Regions from separate parts of the Devosia sp. 919 genome, predicted to be linked through region 2. Evidence: predicted binding sites of a transcription regulator. Region 2 holds the regulator's gene; the other holds the start of a gene.

Region 1 (10,540 bases), 870 kb from region 2:
CCGCCGCCTTTATCTGGAATGACATTGCGGCGGTGGAAATGCTCGAGGGCCTTTACGGGCCCGGAAGCCCGCTCCCACCCGGCTTTTCCATTATCGGCTTCGATGATCTGCCCATCGCTGGCATGGCTACCCCCCGCCTGAGCACCGCGCGGGTGGATCGCGAAGCGATCGGTCGGGGCGCGGTACGGCTTCTGGTGCATCATATGGACGGCGAGCGCGCCGTGCAGCAACTCGAAATCGGCGTCACCATGGTGGAAGGCGAAACCATCTTCCCCCTCCTCGCCGGCAAGTGATGGGCCCGGCACACCATCCCGACAGAAGGCAACAAAAAACCCCCGGTTTCCCGGGGGTTTTGATTGGTAGCGAAGCCCAGATTTGAACTGGGGACACACGGATTATGATTCCGCTGCTCTAACCAACTGAGCTACTCCGCCTCACGGCTCAGCCTCGATAAGGCCGATGCGCGAATACCTAGTTTTGGCGAGCGGCGCTGTCAAGTGTGTGACGCAACTGAGTTCTGCGCTGTTCTGACCCGCTCAATTGCCTCGCTCACCAAAACGAGGTCCGCTTCGAACTTGGCCCGCTCTTCGTCCTGGCGCTCCCGCTCGGGAATGCGCAGCAAATAGGAGGGATGATTGGTCACAAACAGCATCGTGCCATCATCCATGGTAATCGGCGCACCGCGCAGCCGTGAAATCGTTGCCGCTTTCCCCAACAGGCTCGACGCCGCCGTGGCGCCCAGCGCCACGATCACCTTGGGCTTAACGAACGCCCGCTCCAGATTAAGCCAGAATCGGCACGCCTCCACCTCCCCCCCATTGGGCTTTTGGTGGATGCGCCGCTTGCCACGCGGCTCGAACTTGAAATGCTTGACCGCATTGGTGACATAGACCTGCTCGCGGTCGATCCCCACCTTTTCAATTGCGGCATCCAGCACCTTGCCCGCTGGTCCCACGAAGGGCTGCCCCGCCAGATCCTCCTGGTCCCCCGGCTGCTCGCCGACAAACATTACATCGGCGGCTTCAGGTCCCTCCCCGAACACGGCTTGCGTCGCAAATTCGAACAGCGGGCAGCGCCGGCATTCCTGGACGGCCGCGCGTGCCTCGGCGAGCGAGGCGACCTCGCGCTCCCCATCCTGGACTGCCGGCGCCTCTGTCGGGCGCCGCAGATGCCGTGCCGGTGGTTGGCTCGAAACCCGCTCGATCATTTCCCGCTCCGCTTCTCTTGCGCCCCGGATCAGGGGAGCAATGAGTTCGGCCTCGGGCAGGTTGCGCCAGTATTTCATGGGCATCTCCCCCTTCATCGCGCCGATCTTGAGCCGGGCAGGATTGAAGATGGAGGCGAAATAGGTCTTCCAGTCGCCCTCAACCGCATCGTCCTCGGGCACGTCGCTTTTCTGCCCGCCCGGCCCGAACAACAGTTCCTGCCCGTCCCAGAAGGCCGAGCGATAGGGCGTGATGATCGCCCAGATCATGCCGGCAAAGCGGCGCTCGAAAAACGGCGCCGTGCGTTCAAGGATAAAATGCTCGGGCTCGAACCAGGCGGCAAAGCGCTCGAGCCCGCTATCGTCGATAACAGCCTTGAAGCGCACAAAGGCCTTCATCTTGTGGCTGTCGCGCCGGACCGCTGAAGCCAGACCGGTCAGCCGCTGCAAATCGGGGTCGGAGGCCGCCGTCATCAGCCCGCGATCCTCCAGCAGGCGCCACAAGAAGCGATACAGCAGAGCAAACCGCTCGGGATCATTGTTGCAGATGGCCAACTGCCCCTGCTCGATAAAGGCGGGCGGCACGCTGCCCACCGCCCCTTCCCCGCTTGGCAGCATGGAATCGCCCGCTTCGAACAGCCCGTTTTCTTCCCCCGGCCCCCGCCAAATCACCTGATCAGGCCGCACGCCTGCTAACAACAACTGCCGCGCCTTGCCGCGCCATTCGGCAAAGTCGTTACGCTCCTCCAGCCGCACCGAAATCATGCAAACAGGCTCAGCTGTTCGGGCTGCGGCGTCAGCTTGGCCTTGAGCCGCGCATCATCGGTCATCCCGCCCGGCGTCCAGTCCACCGCTTCGATGAACGGGCGCACCGCATCGATCGAGCCCACAATGCGCGCCACATCTTCGAGGCGCAAACTGTGGTGGCGCCGCGTCGTGATGATCCGCTCGATGCTCTTGGTCCCCAGCCCCGGCACCCGCAACAGCAGTTCGCGATCGGCGCGGTTCACGTTGACGGGAAAGCGCTCGCGATGCTTGAGCGCCCAGGCCAGCTTGGGATCGATCGCCAGATCCAGCAACCCGCCCTCCCCGCCCGCCACGATCTCGGGAACGTCAAAGCCATAAAACCGGATGAGCCAATCGGCCTGGTAGAGCCGGTGCTCGCGCAGGAGCGGTGGCGCCTTGAGGGGCAGCTTGGCGCTGGAATCGGGAATGGGCGAAAAGGCCGAGTAGTAGACCCGCTTGAGCTTGTAGCCCGAATAGAGCCCCGCCGCGCGCGTCAGGATGGCTTCGTCATTGGCGGCATCGGCACCCACGATCATCTGCGTGGATTGCCCCGCCGGCGCATATTTGGGCTTTTCGGCTTTGGTCTTTGCCTCCGGCGCGGCTTCCGCCAGCTTGCCGCGAATGCGCGCCATAGCCGTGCGGATCTCGCTTGGCTTTTTTTCCGGTGCCAGCGCTTCAAGGCCAAGATCGGTCGGCAACTCGATATTGGTTGAGAGCCGATCCGCCCAGCGCCCGGCTTCCGCCAGCAGTTCAGGCGCGGCATTGGGAATGACCTTGAGATGGATATAGCCCGCGAAATGGTGATCCTCGCGCAGGCTGCGCGCCACCCGCACCATTTCTTCCATCGTGTAGTCGGGCGAACGGATGATCCCCGAGGACAGGAACAGCCCCTCGATATAGTTGCGTTTGTAGAAGTCGAGGGTCAGTCCCACCACTTCCTCGACGGAAAAGCGCGCCCGCTGCACATTGGACGAGGAGCGATTGATGCAGTAGCTGCATTCATAAATGCAGAAATTGGTCAGCAGCAGCTTGAGCAGCGAAATGCAGCGCCCGTCCGGCGCATAGGAGTGGCAAATGCCATTGCCCTCGGTGGAGCCAATGCCGCCGCTCACCTTGCTGTTGCGTTTCTCGGTGCCGCTGGAAGCGCAGGAGGCATCATATTTGGCGGCGTCCGACAACACGGCCAACTTGCGACGAAGGGTTAAAGCCGCCATCCACGTTCCTCATCTGTTCACGCCAGTCTTAACGCGCGACCCGAATAAAAGCACCGGCGAAAACCTGTTCTAGCCAGCTTGTGATCGCCTCCTCGCCCTGGAAACGATGGGGTTCCATTGTTCGCTCAGGCGCAACAACCCGTTATGGCGCCGTGGGCTGACGGGATGGGGCAACTTCACCTATCTTGGGGGCAACGGCACCAAGGCTCGGCTGACGAGCATGTGCACTCCAAGGAGAACACCAATGGACCTTCAGCTTGGCGGCATCCACCACCTGACCGCAGTCACCGCCCAGGCGGCCAAGAACCTGCAGTTCTACACCCAGACCCTGGGCATGCGGCTGATCAAGAAAACCGTCAACCAGGACGACACCACTGCTTACCACCTATTCTATGGTGACGGCGTGGCCTCACCTGGCGCAGACCTGACCTTCTTTGATTTTGACGCCGCCCGCGAGCAGCGCGGCAACCACACTGTCAGCCGCACTGGCCTGCGCGTCGGTAGCGAGGACAGCCTGCAATGGTGGAAAGAACACCTGCAGGCGCAGGGCGTCGGCACCTCGGCCATCAAGGAACGCAATGGCCATGTCTCGCTCGATTTTGAGGATTTCGAAGGCCAGCGCTTCCGCCTGGTGCTCGACCCCGCCAACAAGGTCGTGCCCTGGGCCAAGTCGCCCGTTCCTGCCGATCGGCAGATCATCGGCCTTGGGCCGATCAGCCTTGCCGTGCCGCGCCTCGATCGCACCGAAGTGGTCCTGACGCAGGTGATGAACATGCGCAAGGTGCGCACCTATCCCGCCCGCGAGCGCAATGGGGAAACCCATGTGTTCGAGATGGGCCCCGGTGGCCCCGCGGCCGAACTGCATGTGGTGGTTGACCCAAGCCTGGCCCCCGCACGGCCCGGCGCCGGCGGCGTGCACCATGTGGCCTTCCGCACGCCCGACCAGGATACGCTCCGGCAGTGGATCGCCCATGTCAACTCGTTCGGCATCCGCTCGAGCGGGGAAGTCGAGCGGTTCTACTTCACCTCGCTTTATTTCCGCGAGCCCAATGGCATTCTGTTCGAGATCGCGACGGACGTGCCCGGTTTTGCTGCCGACGAGCCGATGGAAACCCTGGGTGAAAGCCTGGCGCTCCCGCCCTTCCTCGAAAGCCGGCGGGCGAGCATCGAAGCGGGCCTCAAGCCCCTGGTCTAAACCGCTTCAGTCCACAAGCTCTCCTCCCCGCTGAGGGAGGAGAGCCTATCGGCGCGGCGCGTCATCAGGGCCTTAGCCAAAGCGCAGCGAAGGTGCTAAACCCGGCGCGCATCCCGTAGGGTGCGCCCCCGTTGACCCCCTTCAAAGGCAACTGCCATGCCCGTGCGAAAACTCAATTCCAGCCAGTGGGTGCTCGCGATTTTCATCGGGCTGGCCGTGATCACGGTGGCAGCGACGGTGTTCACCAATCTCGTGCAATGGCGCAACTACGACACGATCGAGGCAGAACAGAACATCGCCCCCGAAGACGCGATCCCCCTGCAAAAGGGCTTCACTGAGCCAACGCCCGCCCCCGCCAACTAGGCGGCAAACACCGCCGGCACCGCTTCCGCGATGAACCCACCGCCCAGTACTTCGGACGTGGCGCTGTCATCGGCGTAGAACACGCAGGCCTGGCCCGGCGAAATGCCATATTCGCCGGCCACCAGCGTCACATAAACCGCGCCATCGCGCATCTGGATCACGGCCGGCTGCGGCCCGCGCGTCGAGCGCACCTTGACCTCGACCGGTGCACCATTGCCGGCAGCAGCTTCGGCCAGCGGCCGCGCCCCCAGCCAGTTCACATCTCGCAACCGCACCGTATGGGTCTTGAGCGCCTCGCGCGGCCCCACAATGACGCGCCCGGTCTTGTGCTCGAGCTTGATCACGTAGAGTGGCTCGGCAGCCGCCACGCCCAGGCCCTTGCGCTGTCCCACCGTGTAATTGACGATCCCGGCATGCCGCCCCAGCACCCGGCCATCGAGATGGACGATCTCGCCTTGCGCCACCGCTTCGGGATGCATCTTGCGGATGATGTCGGCATATTTGCCCTGCGGCACAAAGCAGATGTCCTGCGAATCGTGCTTGTCGGCAATCTCGAGCCCCATTTCGCGCGCGAGCTCGCGCACCGCAGCCTTGCTCATCCCCCCCAGCGGAAAGCGTAAGAAGTCGAGTTGCGCCTGGGTGGTCGCAAACAGGAAATAGGTCTGGTCACGATCGCCATCGACGGGACGGAACAGTTGCCGCCGCCCATCTTCGCCCAGCCGCGACTGCACGTAATGGCCGGTCGCCAGCACATCAGCGCCAAGATCCTTGGCCACTTCCAGCAGGTCGACGAACTTGACCGACTGGTTGCAGGCAATGCACGGCACCGGCGTTTCACCCTGCTGATAGGCATTGGCGAACGGCGCTATCACCGAGCGCTGGAAGCGCTCTTCATAGTCCAGCACGTAATGGGGAATATCGAGTGCCGCCGCCACCCGGCGGGCATCATGGATATCCTGCCCGGCGCAGCACGCGCCTTTACGATGGGTGGCCTCGCCATGATCATAAAGCTGGAGCGTCACCCCAACTACATCATAGCCCTGCCGAGCCAGCAGGCCCGCCACAACCGAGGAATCCACGCCCCCCGACATCGCGACAACAACGCGCGTGCCTTGGGGACGCTTGGCGATATCAAGCGAATTCAGCATCTTTCTTGCATCCGGTTGGGTTCAAGGGCCAGCGGACAACTGTCCCGCGCCTCTTAGCCCTTTCAGCAATGCGCTGCAACGCCGCCCGGCAGTTTTTGCCACCCGTGCGGCGCAATGCACCCTCCCGGCTCGAGCCATGTCCCTCGAGCCCAAAACACAGCTCTGCGCAAACAAGCACTTAGCCGCCTTGGCTCACTGGCAAGCTCCTTGCATGGCACGGGGCGAGTAGTTGCAGGATTTTTCGGCAAAGTGGCATCCCATCTTACCCTTTCGGTCGCAACCGGTGCAGGCAGCATCACGCGAAGCTTCGGCGCGCCTGCCGATGCCGACGCTTTCGCCAGTCTGCTCGCCGGCGCGAACGCCGGCACCACGCCAAGCACCACCTCTGCCTCGAGCTTCAACCTGAGCTTGGGCAAGGCGCTTGAAATCGGGCTCGAAACTGCGGGCGAAGCCGACATCGAAGCCGAAGATCTTGGGCTGGCTGTGGGAGCCGAAGCCGCCCTCGCTCCGGAGCCGCCGGCCCTGCCCCAGCTGCTCGACAGCCTCGCCAACATCGCCCAAAGCCTCGCTGCCGGCCAGTCTCCCGCAGGCGACGACCTCGGCGCGGCCAGCACCGCTCTCAGCCGGCTCGCCGACCAGCTCGGCATTTCACTGTCCACCCCCGCCCAGCCAGCAACCGGTGGCGAACCGGCCAGTGATTTCGCGCAACAGCTAGCCAATGCCCTTGCCCCGCTGGCCGACCAGCTTCTTGGCAGCGATGCCGCCGAGGGCGGCCCCGAGCTGGGTCAAAAGCTCGCCGCACTACTCGCCGGCCTCAAGCAAGCCGGTCCCGGCCTTGATCAGCAGACCCTTGCCGCCGGCGCCGCCGCGCTCGAAGACGCGTTGGCGAAGCTGACCCGCGCCACCCCGGGCGCCCCTCCCGCCGATCCGGCTGCCCCGGCCGCCAGCACTGCCACGCCCCTCACCCCGACGACCCCAACAGCACCGACGCTCGCGCAGCCCAGCATCGAGCCCGACCCGGCTCTCGGCACCGACAGCCAGCCCACCGCGGAAACCGACGCCAAGCCCGCTCCCGCTGCCGCCGAACCCCCGCTTGATGCTGCCGCGGCCAAAAGCCTGCCCAGCGCGCTCAACCGGGCCGAGGTCGCCGCCGCCGCCCTGCGGCCCGTGCAGCCCGGCTACCAGACCACCCAGCAACAGCTCAACCTGCCCCAGCTCGCCTTTGAGCTGGTGCACCAGGCCAATGCCGGCAATTCCCATTTCCAGATCCGCCTTGATCCGCCCGAGCTCGGCCGCATTGAGGTCAAGCTCGAATTCGATGCAGCGGGGCAGGTCAATGCCCGCCTCATCGTCGACAAGAGCGAAACCCTTGATCTGATGCAGCGCGACCAGCGCGGGCTGGAACGCGCCCTGCAGCAGGCCGGGCTCGATGCCAGCAAGACCAACCTCGAATTCTCCCTCCGGCAAAACCCATCCCCAGGCGACGGGCGCCAGGGCAATGGGCAGGAGCAGGAACGCCGAGGCTCGTTCGGTGGCGGCCCGAGCGGCGGCGATGCCGACCCGCTACCCCTTCCCAGCGTCAATCTTTACCGCGGCAGCCTTGCGGCTGGCGGCGTCAACATCATCGCCTGAGGAACAATCATGGCTGTTAATGGCATATCCGCAACCTCTGCCGCCGGTGCGATCAGCAACTCGCGCAACACCATTGCCGATAATTTCGACACCTTCCTCAACATCCTGACCACCCAGCTCAAGAACCAGAACCCGCTCGAGCCGCTGGATACCAACCAGTTCACCCAGCAACTGGTGCAGTTCACTGGCGTGGAACAGCAGCTCAAGACCAACGACTTCCTTGAAGCCATGATGATGGCCAGCCAAAGCGCCGGCAAAACCGACGCGGTCAACTATATCGGCAAGGAAGTCACCGTCGCCGGCACCTCCTCCGAGCTCAAGGGCGGCAAGGCTCTGTGGGGCTATGTCGCCTCGGGGGCCGTGCAGAACGCCAAGGTGAACATCAAGAACGCCGCCGGCAGCATCGTTTACTCCGAGAACGGCTCGCTTCCCGCGGGCAACGGCCAGTTCGCTTGGGACGGCAAGGGCTCCAACGGGCTAGCTCAACCTGCTGGGTTGTATTCCATCGAGATCACCGGTACCGATCTGAGCGGAAATACGGTCGGCATCACCACGGCGGCGGTCGGGATCGTGAACGCAGTGGACTTTTCGGGCACGGAGCCGCTGCTGACCATCGGCACCTCCAAATACCCCCTTTCCCAGGTCCAGGATGTGCGCACCCCCACGCCGGGCACCTGACCCGTCGCGACACGCTTTGCGTCCCGAATACCTTGATTTTCCTTCTAATTCTTAACCTGTTGTTCGTTTCCCCTTAGCTGAATTTTAAGTCAGCATCGCTACTCTGCCTTCCTATGGTCAGGTTGAGTAGAGAGTAAAATGACCGTACAGATGCGTCCTCGCGTTAAGTACGTTATCGGACCGGACGGAAGTCCGCTCACGATCGCAGATCTTCCCCCCGCCAATACGCGGAGGTGGGTCATTCGGCGAAAAGCCGAAGTTGTTGCTGCGGTGCGCGGTGGTCTGCTCAGCCTCGAAGAGGCCTGCGACCGCTACACACTCAGCGTCGACGAGTTCCTGAACTGGCAGGCTGCCATCGACAAGCATGGACTTGCCGGCCTGCGGACCACCTGGATCCAGCATTACCGCGAGGGCTGATCCGGTCCAAACCGATAACGAGCACCAAAGCCCGCCGGGTCCGCCCTGCGGGTTTTTTGTTTTCTTGGCACAAGGCCCGCAACCCGTCCCCCTAGGGCGTCTCCGCCCCCATCCATCTTGCCCCCGCCTCCCGGCCCAGCAACCGTTCATAATACTCTCGCACTGCTGCAAACACGGGCTTGTCCGCCTGCACGCTCATCCAGCGATGCACCGAAAGGCCCAGCGCAATATCGGCAATGCTGAACTCAGCCCCGGCCACAAACGGCGAGCCTTTGGCCAGATGCCCGTCCAGCAACGCCATCTTGGCGCCCCAGGCTCGCAGTGACGCCGCAATCTGCTCGGGATCATCATAGCCGGGCGTCTTGCGGATCAGCGCATTCACGGCATAGCCCCAGGGCGGATTAAGCTCGCTCGCCTGCCAGCCCAGCCATTGCAGCACCCGCGCCCGCTCCTGCAGCCTACCCGGCAGCAAGCGCCCGTCACCTGCCTTTTCCGCCAGATAGATCAGGATCGCATTGCTTTCCCACAGCACGAATCCATCATCGATCAACACCGGGATCTGCCCATTGGGGTTGAGCGCCAGGAACTCGGGCACCTTGGGATCGCGCAAGGGCAGGCCCCAATCCTCCCGCTCATAGGGGAGTCCCAACTCGCCGGCCGCCCACAAGACCTTGCGCACATTGATGGATGTGACCCGCCCCAGCACTTTCAACACGCTTGCTCTCCCGTCCGGCAATTTTTGCCCGCGCAACCGCTGGGCACCCACAAGTTAAGACAATGTTTACCAAACACTAGGTAATTTTTGCCGGGCGGCAGCTTTCATCGCCGGTGACGTGAACCTCGAGTACCGACTTGAATAACCTGACCCAGCTCATCAACCGCATTGGCCTGCCGCGCCTTGCTGCCATGGCCACCGTAGCGGTGCTGATGTTGGGCTTCTTCGCCTTCCTGATGATGCGCGCCTCAGCCCCCAACCTGGCACCGCTTTACACCGGGCTGACGCTGGAAGATTCGTCCGCGATCACTACCGAACTGCAAACCCTCAATATCCCATTCGAGCTGCGCGGCGAAGGCGATACCATCCTCGTGCCGCGCGAGCAGATCACCAAGCTGCGCATGGATCTCGCCGGGGCCGGGCTCCCCACTCGCGGCCAGGTTGGCTACGAGATCTTCGACGAGCAGAACACGCTTGGCGCCACGAGCTTTGTGCAGAACATCAACAATGTTCGCGCGCTTGAAGGTGAACTCGCCCGCACCATCTCTTCGCTGGCCCGCATCAAGTCCGCCCGGGTTCACCTGGTTCTGCCCGAGCGCGAATTGTTCCGGCGCGAGCGCAAGGATCCTTCCGCCTCGATCGTCCTGTCCGTGCGCGGCGAACTGGCTGCCGGCGAAATCCGCGCCATCCAGCACCTCGTCGCCTCCGCCATCGAGGGTCTCTCGCCGACCCGCGTCTCCATTGTCGATGATGCCGGCACCCTCCTCGCCTCCGGCACCGGTGACAGCGCGCAGGGCGCCCTCGCCGGCGAAGCGGCCGAAAAAACCCTTGGCTACGAAAACCGGCTCCGTACGCGCCTTGAAGACATGCTCGCCAACATCGTTGGCGTTGGCCGTGCCCGCGTCGAAGTTGCGGCCGAGATGGACTTCAACCGCTCCACCACCACTTCGGAGACCTTTGACCCCGAAGGCCAGGTCGTCCGCTCCACCCAGCTGCGCGAGCAGGAGAACCAGTCCGGCGCCAATCAGAACCAGGTGACCATCGCCAACGAGCTGCCCGGCGCTTCCCAAACTGCCGCCGATGGCACGCTCGAGCAGGGCACCACGTCCGAAGAAGTCACCAACTACGAAATCTCCAAGACCACCCAGACTGCCGTCACCGAAGCGGGCAGCATCAAGCGCCTTTCCG
Region 2 (10,540 bases):
ATCGCCTTGAACGCATCACTGGGAGTGAACACGCCGGGATAGGAGCCCAGCTGAATGCGCACCGTTTCTTCTATAACCGACCGGTTGGTATCCGGGGATACAATAAAGGTGCCGCCGGCATCGGCGACGGCCCAAACCTGCTTTTTGTTCAGAACGGTGCCCGCGCCCACCATCACGTCATCCCCGAGCGCCTCGGCCGCCAGCGCAATGCTGGCCAGGGCATCGGGGGAATTGAGCGGCACTTCGATCATGGTAATGCCGGCCGCAACAAGGGCGTGGCACACATCAAGCGTTTCGGGCGGGGTAATGCCGCGCAGAATCGCGATCAGGTGGCGGTGGGTCATGGGGTCTCCAATCAGACGATAAAGGCACGTGCAGCTTTAAGGCCGGCGAGCACCACTTCGGTTCCATCCACGGCTTCGCCTTGTGCCCCGATCATGCCGAGCACCTCGGCATAAAGGGCGCAGAGCGCGGGGGCGCCGATCAAGGGAACGGTTTGTTCGCCGATCAGCGCACGGCGGCTGCCAATTTCGGTGCCGATCAGGAGGCCCGAAAGATAGCCGGTGCACCAACCGGGCTGACGGCCGGACAGGAGCGAACTGGCGCGGACCGCAAAGAGCTCGCTGGTGAGCTGTTCGGGCCGCTCGAGGCCGACCTCTGCACCCGCGGCAAAGCCTTCGGCGCGCTCGGGCCCATTGCTGTCTTCAGTCAGCGAATAGCGCAGCACCGAATGATGGCGCAGCAGATCGAAGAGCTCGCCCGTCATTGCGGTGGAGAAATGCTCAATGCGGGTGCCATTCATGCTGACCCATTTGGAATGGGTGCCGGGCATGCATACCACGCCATGGGCATTGGGGCGCAGGGTCGCGAGGCCCAGTAGCTGGGTTTCCTCGCCGCGCATCACATTGTCGCCGCCGGCCTTCTGGCACACACCGGGCAGAATTGCCGGGGCCAGGTGATTGTTGGGCATGGGCGGGCGCACTGCGCCGTCAAGCAGGCCGCGCAAATCGGTTGGTGCTTCCAAATAAGGCGCTTCGAACCAGCCCTGGCGCGCGCCGGCCATGCCGCAGATCAATACGTCGAGCGCGCCACCGTTGCTGCCGACTAGACCATCGAGCAAGGTTTCGAGGACGCCCGGATACTGGTCGCGCGTCAGCTTGCCCATGCCTTGGTCGGATTTGCGCGAAACGATCACCGTGCCATCGGCACTCAGGCCCCAAGCCCGCAGGTTGGAGGTGCCCCAATCAACCCCGACCCAATCAACAAATTCACTCATGCTTGCCCCTCTTGCAGTCCGCCCCGCACTTTCGGGCAAACCTAGTCGCTGCGCTGGCCTGCGCCTAGCCGATTCGACGCCGCCCGGTTGCCCTGCGAGCGCAAGGGGCGACGAAATCCAACAGGATTGGCGTTCACTCCTGCAACTAACATGCTAGAACTGTAGCAAACAGCAGCCTGTATTCGCCTCGGCGGAACTATTGAGGAATAAGGTAATGACGGCAGACAACAGCTTCTCTTCCCCCAATGGGCAGGGCAGCGCGCCCAAGAAGCTGCGCTCGCGCGCCTGGTTCGACAATCCCGAGAACCCGGACATGACCGCGCTTTATCTTGAGCGCTACATGAATTTCGGCGTATCGCGCGAGGAATTGCAGGGCAACAAGCCCATCATCGGCATCGCCCAGACTGGCTCGGACCTCAGCCCCTGCAACCGCCACCATATCGTGCTGGCCGAGCGCGTGCGCGAAGGCATCCGGGAAGCCGGTGGCATTGCCATCGAATTTCCCGTGCATCCGATCCAGGAAACCGGCAAGCGCCCCACCGCCGGCCTCGACCGGAACCTGGCCTATCTTGGGCTCGTGGAAGTGCTTTATGGCTATCCGCTCGATGGCGTGGTGCTGACCATTGGCTGCGACAAGACCACCCCGGCCATGCTGATGGGTGCGGCCACGGTCAACATCCCGGCGATTGCGCTCTCGGTCGGGCCGATGCTCAATGGCTGGCACAAGGGCGAGCGCACCGGCTCGGGCACCATTGTGTGGAAGGCGCGCCAGATGATGGCGGCCGGCGAGATCGATTATGCGCAGTTCATCGAGCTGGTGGCGTCTTCGGCGCCGTCCACCGGCTTCTGCAACACGATGGGCACGGCAACCACGATGAACTCGCTGGCTGAGTCGCTGGGCATGCAGCTGCCGGGTTCGGCGGCAATTCCCGCGCCTTATCGCGATCGCCAGGAAATGGCCTATCGCACGGGCAAGCGCATCGTCGACATGGTGCATGAGGACCTCAAGCCCTCCGACATCATGACCAAGGACAATTTCATCAACACCATCGTGGTCAATTCCGCGATTGGCGGGTCGACCAACGCCCCGATCCACATCCAGGCGATCGCCAAGCATATCGGTGTCGAGCTCGACCTGCAGGACTTCCAGACCTATGGGCACAAGGTGCCGCTGCTGGTGAACCTGCAGCCGGCCGGCGAATATCTCGGCGAGGATTACTACCATGCGGGCGGCGTGCCGGCGGTGGTCAACGAGCTGATGAAGCAGGGGCTGATCCGTGAGAATGCACCCACCGTCAACGGCAAGACCATCGGCGAGAACTGCCGCAACACCCCCATCCAGGACGAGAAGGTGATCCGCCCCTTCGAGCAGCCGCTCAAGGAAGAAGCCGGGTTCCTGGTGCTGCGCGGCAATCTCTTCGATAACGCGATCATGAAGACCAGCGTGATCTCGCCCGAGTTCCGCGAGCGCTACCTTGCCAATCCCGAGCATCCCGGCATGTTCGAGGGCAAGGCCGTGGTGTTCGATGGTCCGGAGGACTATCATCACCGGATCGATGATCCCTCGCTCGATATCGACGAGCACACGCTGCTGTTCATGCGCGGCGCGGGCCCGATCGGCTACCCGGGGGCGGCCGAAGTCGTCAATATGCGGCCCCCTGCCTACCTCATCAAGAAGGGTATCCACGCGCTGGCCTGTATTGGCGACGGGCGCCAATCCGGCACGTCGGGCTCGCCCTCGATCCTCAACGCCTCGCCCGAAGCGGCAGCGGGCGGCAACCTTGCCATCCTGCGCACGGGTGACCGGGTGCGGATCGACCTCAACAATGGCACCGCCGATATCCTGATTTCGGACGCCGAGATCGCGACGCGCCGGCAGGAACTGGCGGAAGCGGGCGGCTACAAGTACCCCGCGCACCAGACGCCCTGGCAGGAGATCCAGCGCGGGCTGGTCGACCAGCTCGGCAATGGCGCCGTACTCAAGCCAGCAGTGGCTTACCAGCGCATTGCCCAGACCTATGGCGTGCCGCGCGACAACCACTAGGGCATAAGGCCCAACGACTTCGAAATCCCCGCTTCGGCGGGGATTTCTGTTTCCAAGGCACGGCGAAACTCCGGTCGGCGCGAGGCCTCCGGTTGGGAGCGGCGTTGGCGAGGCATTGCCTCAAAAAACGTTGCGCAAAACGGAAGCTCCGCCCCGCCAACAGCGACTGGGTGCCGACGCCCGCGCCCTCCTGCGGCGCATGCCAGATTCCGCGGATGTCGAACTAAACCCTGGCGGGCACCGCTGCCTGCGCCACATCAGGGTTCCGATGGCCAGTGCAGCTGCCATCGCGATTCTTCACCCAAGACCACCGGACGATAGAGGTCCACGGCTCTTGCGGACACCGGCCGGATCGCGGCGACCCACGATCCCCCAGCCTCCGCGCACCAACCACTCGTCATGATCTCGCTTGGGTGCGCGGATGAGGAGACTATGCGGGTGATCGGCGCGGGCGGGGATAAGTTATTGTCGGGGGGTATGGGGCTTGAGCGGATTGCGCGCTGGAGGTGGCCAGCTGGGTCTAACGTCACTCGCGGAGGAGGGGACTAAACCCCCACCCCGGTCCTCCCCTCAAGGGGGAGGGTGAAGGAGGGGGCACACAGGCGCTGGTCTGGTGCGGCTGATGAGGACCCTAGGGCGGCAATCGAGTTCCGTCGAAGAGATTGTTTCTTGGCCGATTCCGGCTTTAGGCGTGGCGAGCGATGTGGGCGAGGGCCCGCTGGAACATGGGGTGCCATTCGGGGCCCGGTTGGCGCTCGAGTGGCCACCAGAAGAACTCGAACCAATGACCGCCATCATCATGGGTGAAGTGGCGCCAGTGTTCGGCCAGGGGAGCCAAGGCGATCACCACAACAAAGTGCCAAAGCTGTTTATCTGCAATGGCACTACTGGAAGGCAGGGTGCGCGAAACTTCTGCCTGCAGGCCAGACTCCTCTGCGAGTTCACGCAGGGCACCGATTTCAATCGGCTCGGGGCCTTCCCGTGTTCCTTTCACCAGCTGAAAGCCAGCCAAAGGATGCCTGAACGCCAAGCACTGGCGTTCTTGCGCCACCACTCGCAGCAGGACAGGACAGAGTTTTTCGACCCTGGGCGTCAATATTTACGCAGCAGGCCCACCAGGCGGCCCTGAACCTTGACGCGGTCGGGCGGGAAGATGCGGGTTTCGTAGGCGGGATTGGCCGCTTCAAGCGCGATGGTGTTGCCCTTGCGACGCAGCCGCTTGAGGGTGGCTTCCTCGTCATCCACCAGGGCAACGATGATCTCGCCGGTCCCGGCAACATCCTGGCGACGGATCAGCACGGTGTCGCCATCGAAAATGCCCGCATCGATCATCGAATCGCCGCGCACTTCCAGCGCATAGTGCTCGCCCGGGCCAAGCATTTCGGGTGGCACCGAGATGGTGTGGGAGTGGCTCTGGATGGCCTCGATGGGCGTACCGGCGGCGATCCGACCCATGACCGGCACGGCCACGGGGCGCACATAATCATCGCTCCAGCCCGAGCGCGGCGGCGGAGCGGCAACACGGCCCAGATTGCCTTCGATGACGCTGGGCTCGAAGCGGGCCTTGCGGCCGCCGAGCGCGGGGTTCATCGAATCGGGGAGTTTGAGCACTTCCAGCGCCCGCGCGCGATTGGGGAGGCGGCGGATGAAGCCGCGCTCCTCAAGCGCCGTGATCAGGCGGTGAATGCCCGACTTGGAGGCCAGATCCAACGCGTCCTTCATTTCGTCAAACGAAGGGGGAATGCCGCTTTCCTTCATCCGCTCATGGATGAACATCAGCAGTTCATGTTGCTTTCGCGTCAGCATCGGAGCCCTTCAATCGCAGAATCGGAACAAAGACTGAACGAGCATAGGTGTTCCAGTTATGTTCTGCAATAACGCTCATGGGTGGAGGCGAAAATTCTTTGGCTCTGCCTAGAACCCGTCCAGCGGAATGGCTGGAACGAGAGCGCCAGCCGGCTGGCCGGGATCGTATTCAGGCTGCACCAGCAGCATATCGGCGCGGGCCAGCGAGGAGGTATGACCGCTATCGGTTTCGCTGATGGGGAGCACGCCCGCACCTCGGCTTGAATGCACGCTTTGGGCACGCATGAAGTGGCGCCGGGCGGTATTGGGCGGCGTGGGCGCAAGGAGCGGCAGGTGCCAGGGGGCGGGTTCGGCGACGCCGAGCCAGCGCCGCAGCGCCGGCTTGATGAAGACGGCGGCGGTCACCATGGCCGAAACCGGATTGCCAGGCAGGCCAAACACCAGGGTTTTGCCCAGAGTGCCGAACATCAGTGGCTTGCCCGGGCGCATATTGATGCGCCAGAAATCAAGCTGCACGCCGAGACTCAGCAGGATTTCCTGCACGATATCATGGTCGCCAACACTCGCGCCGCCCGTGGTGATGACGAAGTCGGGCGCTTCGGCAAAGATGCCGGCAAGGCGCTCGGCAAGCGCCGCCCGGTTGTCGGGAGCGATCCCGTAGTCGCGGATCTCTGCGGCGTAAGGCGCAAGGAGCGGCCGCAAGCCGAAGCTGTTGGAGGCAACGATCTGGCCCGGTCCGAGAGCGGTGCCGGGCAGCACCAGTTCGTCCCCGGTGGCAAGGAGCGCGATGCGCGGCTGCACGGCAACGGGCAGCGTCGGGCAATTGGCGGCGGCTGCGACGGCCAGTTGCATGGGGGTGAGGCGAGAGCCTCTCGGAATCAGCTCCTGTCCCTGCCGGAAGTCGTGGCCAAGCGGGCGAATGCTGCGCCCCACGGGAGGCTGGGCGGCAAAGCTGACGCGATCGCCGGTGCGGGTCGCTTCCTCCTGCATGATCACGGCATCCGCGCCGGGGGGCACGGGCGCGCCGGTGAAGATGCGCACGCAGGTGCCCGGGGCGATATCCGCGCCAAAGCCGGCGCCGGCCTGTGCGGTGCCCACGACTTCAAGGCTCGCGCCTGGCACGATATCGGCGGCGCGCACGGCATAGCCATCCATGGCGCTGGCGGGGAAAGGCGGCTGGTCATGACGGGCGAGCAGGGGCTCGGTCAACACCCGGCCGGCGGCAGCTTCCAGCGGCACCGACTCGGTGCGGGCGGGGGGCACGCGGGCGAAAATGGCCGCGAGGGCGTCTTCAACCGGGAGCAGGCTCATGGCGCGCGCTGGAAATCGCCGGACTTGCCGCCCGATTTTTCGAGCAGACAGATCGCGGAGATAACCATCTCGCGGTCGATGCCCTTGGCCATGTCGTAAAGCGTAAGGGCGGCGGTGGAAGCCGCCACGAGGGCTTCCATTTCCACCCCGGTCTGGCCGGTGGTTTCGGCAGTCGCAAGAATGGTGATGGCGCCGGGCTCGCGCGCCTCCAGCTCGACGCTGACCTTGGTGAGCGGGATGGGGTGGCAAAGAGGGATGAGCTCGGCGGTCTTTTTGGCTGCCATGATGCCCGCGACGCGCGCGACGGCCAGGGCGTCGCCCTTCTTGAGGGCGCCACCCATGATGGCGGCAATGGTTTCGGGCCGACCGCTGATCACCGCCTGGGCGAGGGCGCGGCGGCGGGTGACTGCCTTGTCGCCGATATCAACGATCCGGGCCTCCCCGCGCTCGTTGAGATGGGTCAGCTGCGGCTCGCTCATGGATGGGCGGCCTGGCGCACACCCTGCAGGAGGGCGCGGGTGGCGGCGACCACATCGGCCTGGCGCATCAGCGATTCGCCGACAAGGAAGGTGCCGATGCCGGCTGTGCGGTCGAGATGCTGCAGGTGTTCATGGCCGTTGATGCCGCTTTCGCTGACCAGCACCTTGCCGGCTGGAACGCCGCCCGCGAGGTTGACCGAGGTATCGAGCCGGGTTTCGAAGGTGCGCAGATTGCGGTTGTTGATGCCAATGAACTCGGCATCGAGCGCCAGCGCCCGGTCGAGCTCGAGCTGGTCATGCACCTCGACCAGGGCATCCATGCCCCATTCGCGGGCGGAATCGAGCAGGTAGCGCGCGACGTCGTCACCGACAGCGGCGAGGATAATGAGGATGCAATCGGCGCCCCAAGCGCGCGCTTCGGCGACCTGGTAGGTTTCGAAGAGGAAATCCTTGCGCAGGACCGGCAAGGCGGTGGCGTCGCGCGCCTCGCGCAAGAACGCCGGCGAGCCCTGGAACGAGGGCTGATCGGTGAGGACCGAAAGGCACGTCGCGCCGGCCCCTTCATAGGCGCGGGCGATCTCTGCCGGGTTGAAATCGGGCCTGATCAGGCCCTTGGAGGGGCTGGCTTTCTTGACCTCGGCGATCAAGGCGTATTCGCCGCGGGCGCGCTTGGCCTTGATGGCGGCGAGAAAGCCGCGTGGCGGGGGCTGGTCATGGGCGGCAGCAACCACTTCGTCCCAAGGGCGCAGGGCCTTGGCCGCGGCGATTTCCTCGCGCTTATAGGCTTCGATCTGCTTGAGAATATCGCTCATGGGGGTGTTCCATTGGAGATGGCGACAAGGCGCTCGAGGGTTTCCCGGGCCTTGCCGCTGTCGATCATTTCGGCGGCCATGGCGGCGCCGCTGCGCAGGTCACTCACCACATCGGCCACGATCAGCGAGGCGGCGGCATTGAGGAGAACGATGTCGCGATAGGCGCCGGGCGCGCCGTCAAAGAGCGCGTGGATGGCGAGGGCATTATATTCGGGCTCGCCACCCAGGAGGTCATTGGGATCATGGCGCGACAGGCCGGCGTCTTCGGGGGTAATCTCGAAGCTGCGCAGATTGCCGTTCGCGATCTCGGCGACATAGGAGGGCCCGGTGACGGTGATCTCATCGAGCCCGTCGCTGCCATGGACCACCCAGGCCTTGATGGCGCGGTTGGCAAGGAGCGCTGCAGCGACCGGCTCCACCCATTCGGGGGAATAAACGCCGAGCATATAGCGGCGCACCCCGGCAGGATTGGATTGGGGCCCGAGCAGGTTGAACATGGTGCGCACGCCCATTTCGGCGCGCGAAGGGCCGACATGGCGCATGGCTGGATGATGGGCCGGCGCGAACATGAAGCCGATCCCGGCCTCGTTGATGCAGCGCGAAATTTCGGCGGGGGTGAGGTCGAGCTTGACCCCAAGGGCTTCAAGGGCCTGGGAGGAGCCCGATTTGGAAGACAATGCGCGGTTGCCGTGCTTGGCGACGGGAACGCCGGCGGCGGCAACAACGATGGCGCTGGCTGTCGAGATGTTGAGCGTGCCAACACCATCACCGCCGGTGCCGACAATGTCGATGGCGTGTTCGGGGGCGTCGACCGTCACCATCTGCTCGCGCAGGATCGACACGGCGGCGGCGATCTCACCCACCGACTCGCCCTTGAGGCGCATGCCCATGAGGAAAGCGCCGAGTTGAGAGGGCGTGGCTTCGCCGGCCATGATGGTGCGCATCACCGAGCGCATTTCCTCGCCAGTGAGATTGCGGCGATCAGCAATCTTGGCCAGTGCCTGCTTGATGTCCATCAGGCGGTCTTTCCGTTGAAGTCGCGAGCGAGGTTGAGGAAGTTCTGCAACAGCGCGTGCCCGTTCTCGGAGGCGATGCTTTCCGGGTGAAACTGCACGCCGTGTACCGGCAGGCTTTCGTGCTGCATGCCCATGATCAGACCATCATCGGTGGTGGCGGTGACCTTGAGGGTAGCGGGCAGGGTGGTCGGTTCAACCACCAGCGAGTGGTAGCGCGTGGCTTCAAAGCGCGAGTTGAGACCGCGGAAGAGGCCTTCGCCGGTGTGGTTGATGGCGCTGGTCTTGCCATGCACCAGTTCGGGCGCACGCACGACGTCGCCGCCCATGGCCTGCCCGATGGCCTGATGACCAAGGCATACGCCCAGGATGGGGATCTGCGCCTTGAAGCGGTCGATTACCGCCAGGCACACGCCGGCTTCGTTGGGGGTGCAGGGCCCGGGAGACAGGACGATAGCCTGGGGGGCCATGGTTTCGATCTCGTCGGGGGTGATCTTGTCGTTGCGCACCACGGTGAGTTCGGCGCCAAGTTCGCCCAGATAGTGGACGAGGTTGTAGGTGAAGCTGTCGTAGTTATCGATAACGAGCGTGCGGGTCATGGGTCTGCTCCAGCGCAGCTATAGGGAATGAGGGTTCAGAGATCAGAACCAGCCCCGCCATCGATAATTGTTCGACCTCATCGTGAGGTCCACGCTGGTCTTGCTGCCGCTCATTGCCCGATCCTCGCCTCGCCGGCATAGCGTAGCGCTTCCTCGGCAGCGCTGAAAAGGGCGCGTGCCTTGTTTTCGCATTCCATCTGCTCGAGCGCGGGCTGGCTATCGGCCACAATGCCGGCGCCGGACTGCACATAAAGCTTGCCGTCCTTGTGCACGGCGGTGCGCAAGACAATGCAGGTGTCCATGGTGCCATCGGCTCCGAAATAGCCGACGCAGCCGCCATAGATGCCGCGGCGCGACTTTTCGAGCTCGTCGATGATCTCCATGGCGCGCACCTTTGGGGCACCTGAGACCGTCCCGGCCGGAAAGCCGGCGGCGAGCGCATCGACAAAGTCGTATTGCGGATCGAGCACGCCAACCACATTGGAGACGATGTGCATGACGTGGCTGTAGTATTCCAGAAAGAACTTGTCGGTGACGCGCACAGTCCCGGTCTTGGCGACACGGCCCACATCGTTGCGCCCGAGGTCGAGCAGCATCAGATGCTCGGAGCGCTCCTTGGGGTCGGCCAGTAGTTCGGCCGCCAGTTCCTGGTCGCGGGTGGGGGTCGAACCGCGCTTGCGGGTGCCGGCGATGGGCCGGATGGTGACCTCGCCTTCGCGGACGCGCACCAGGATCTCGGGGCTCGAGCCCGCCACGGCGAAATCCCCGAAATCGAGGAAATACATATAGGGGCTGGGATTGGTGCGACGCAGCGCCCGATACAAGGCGGTCGGGGGCAGGGTGAACTCGGCCTCGAAGCGCTGGCTGAGCACGACCTGGAAGATGTCGCCCGCGGCGATGTAGTCCTGCGCCCGGGCGACCATGGCGAAATACTCGTCGCGCGTGGTGTTGCTCTGGACGGCGATGTGCTGCAGGTCGGGTACGGCCGGGGTCGTTGGCAGGGCGCGCCCCAGGCGGGCGATGGCGTCATCGATACGGGCCGTCGCGGCTTCATGCGCCTGGCGGGCCGTCACCCCCTGGCGGACGTAAACGGGCGCGGTGAGATAGAGCTCGTCCTTGACCGTGTCGAACACGGCCAACAGAGAAGGGCGCATCAGCATGGCTTCGGGCAGTTGCAGTTCGTCCGGGTTGCTGTCGGGC

The links. Region 2 encodes LexA, which represses DNA repair genes until DNA is damaged. Its sites were predicted from a motif close to TGTTCNNNNTGTGTTCNG; they were not measured.
Region 1: the regulator LexA is predicted to act here: its motif matches at 3,208-3,225, upstream of HRQ64_RS15225 (putative DNA modification/repair radical SAM protein).

Annotation. Positions count from the first base shown of each region.
Region 1 covers NZ_JABAOL010000001.1:3,140,792-3,151,331, forward strand. Annotated here, with positions in the region: partial or broken gene HRQ64_RS15210 (substrate-binding domain-containing protein) at 1-293, shown strand, start outside; tRNA gene HRQ64_RS15215 (tRNA-Met) at 358-434, opposite strand; gene HRQ64_RS15220 (UdgX family uracil-DNA binding protein) at 494-1,969, opposite strand; gene HRQ64_RS15225 (putative DNA modification/repair radical SAM protein) at 1,966-3,204, opposite strand; gene HRQ64_RS15230 (ring-cleaving dioxygenase) at 3,449-4,399, shown strand; gene HRQ64_RS15235 (hypothetical protein) at 4,556-4,762, shown strand; gene mnmA (tRNA 2-thiouridine(34) synthase MnmA) at 4,759-5,910, opposite strand; gene HRQ64_RS15245 (flagellar hook-length control protein FliK) at 6,160-7,542, shown strand; gene HRQ64_RS15250 (flagellar hook assembly protein FlgD) at 7,552-8,220, shown strand; gene HRQ64_RS15255 (DUF1153 domain-containing protein) at 8,359-8,637, shown strand; gene HRQ64_RS15260 (glutathione S-transferase family protein) at 8,729-9,352, opposite strand; gene fliF (flagellar basal-body MS-ring/collar protein FliF) at 9,490-10,540, shown strand, end outside.
Region 2 covers NZ_JABAOL010000001.1:2,267,875-2,278,414, forward strand. Annotated here, with positions in the region: gene HRQ64_RS11140 (2-dehydro-3-deoxy-6-phosphogalactonate aldolase) at 1-344, opposite strand, end outside; gene HRQ64_RS11145 (2-dehydro-3-deoxygalactonokinase) at 356-1,276, opposite strand; gene HRQ64_RS11150 (IlvD/Edd family dehydratase) at 1,491-3,320, shown strand; gene HRQ64_RS11155 (NUDIX domain-containing protein) at 4,006-4,371, opposite strand; gene lexA (transcriptional repressor LexA) at 4,413-5,126, opposite strand; gene glp (gephyrin-like molybdotransferase Glp) at 5,235-6,437, opposite strand; gene moaC (cyclic pyranopterin monophosphate synthase MoaC) at 6,434-6,916, opposite strand; gene trpC (indole-3-glycerol phosphate synthase TrpC) at 6,913-7,728, opposite strand; gene trpD (anthranilate phosphoribosyltransferase) at 7,725-8,747, opposite strand; gene HRQ64_RS11185 (aminodeoxychorismate/anthranilate synthase component II) at 8,744-9,340, opposite strand; gene trpE (anthranilate synthase component I) at 9,451-10,540, opposite strand, start outside.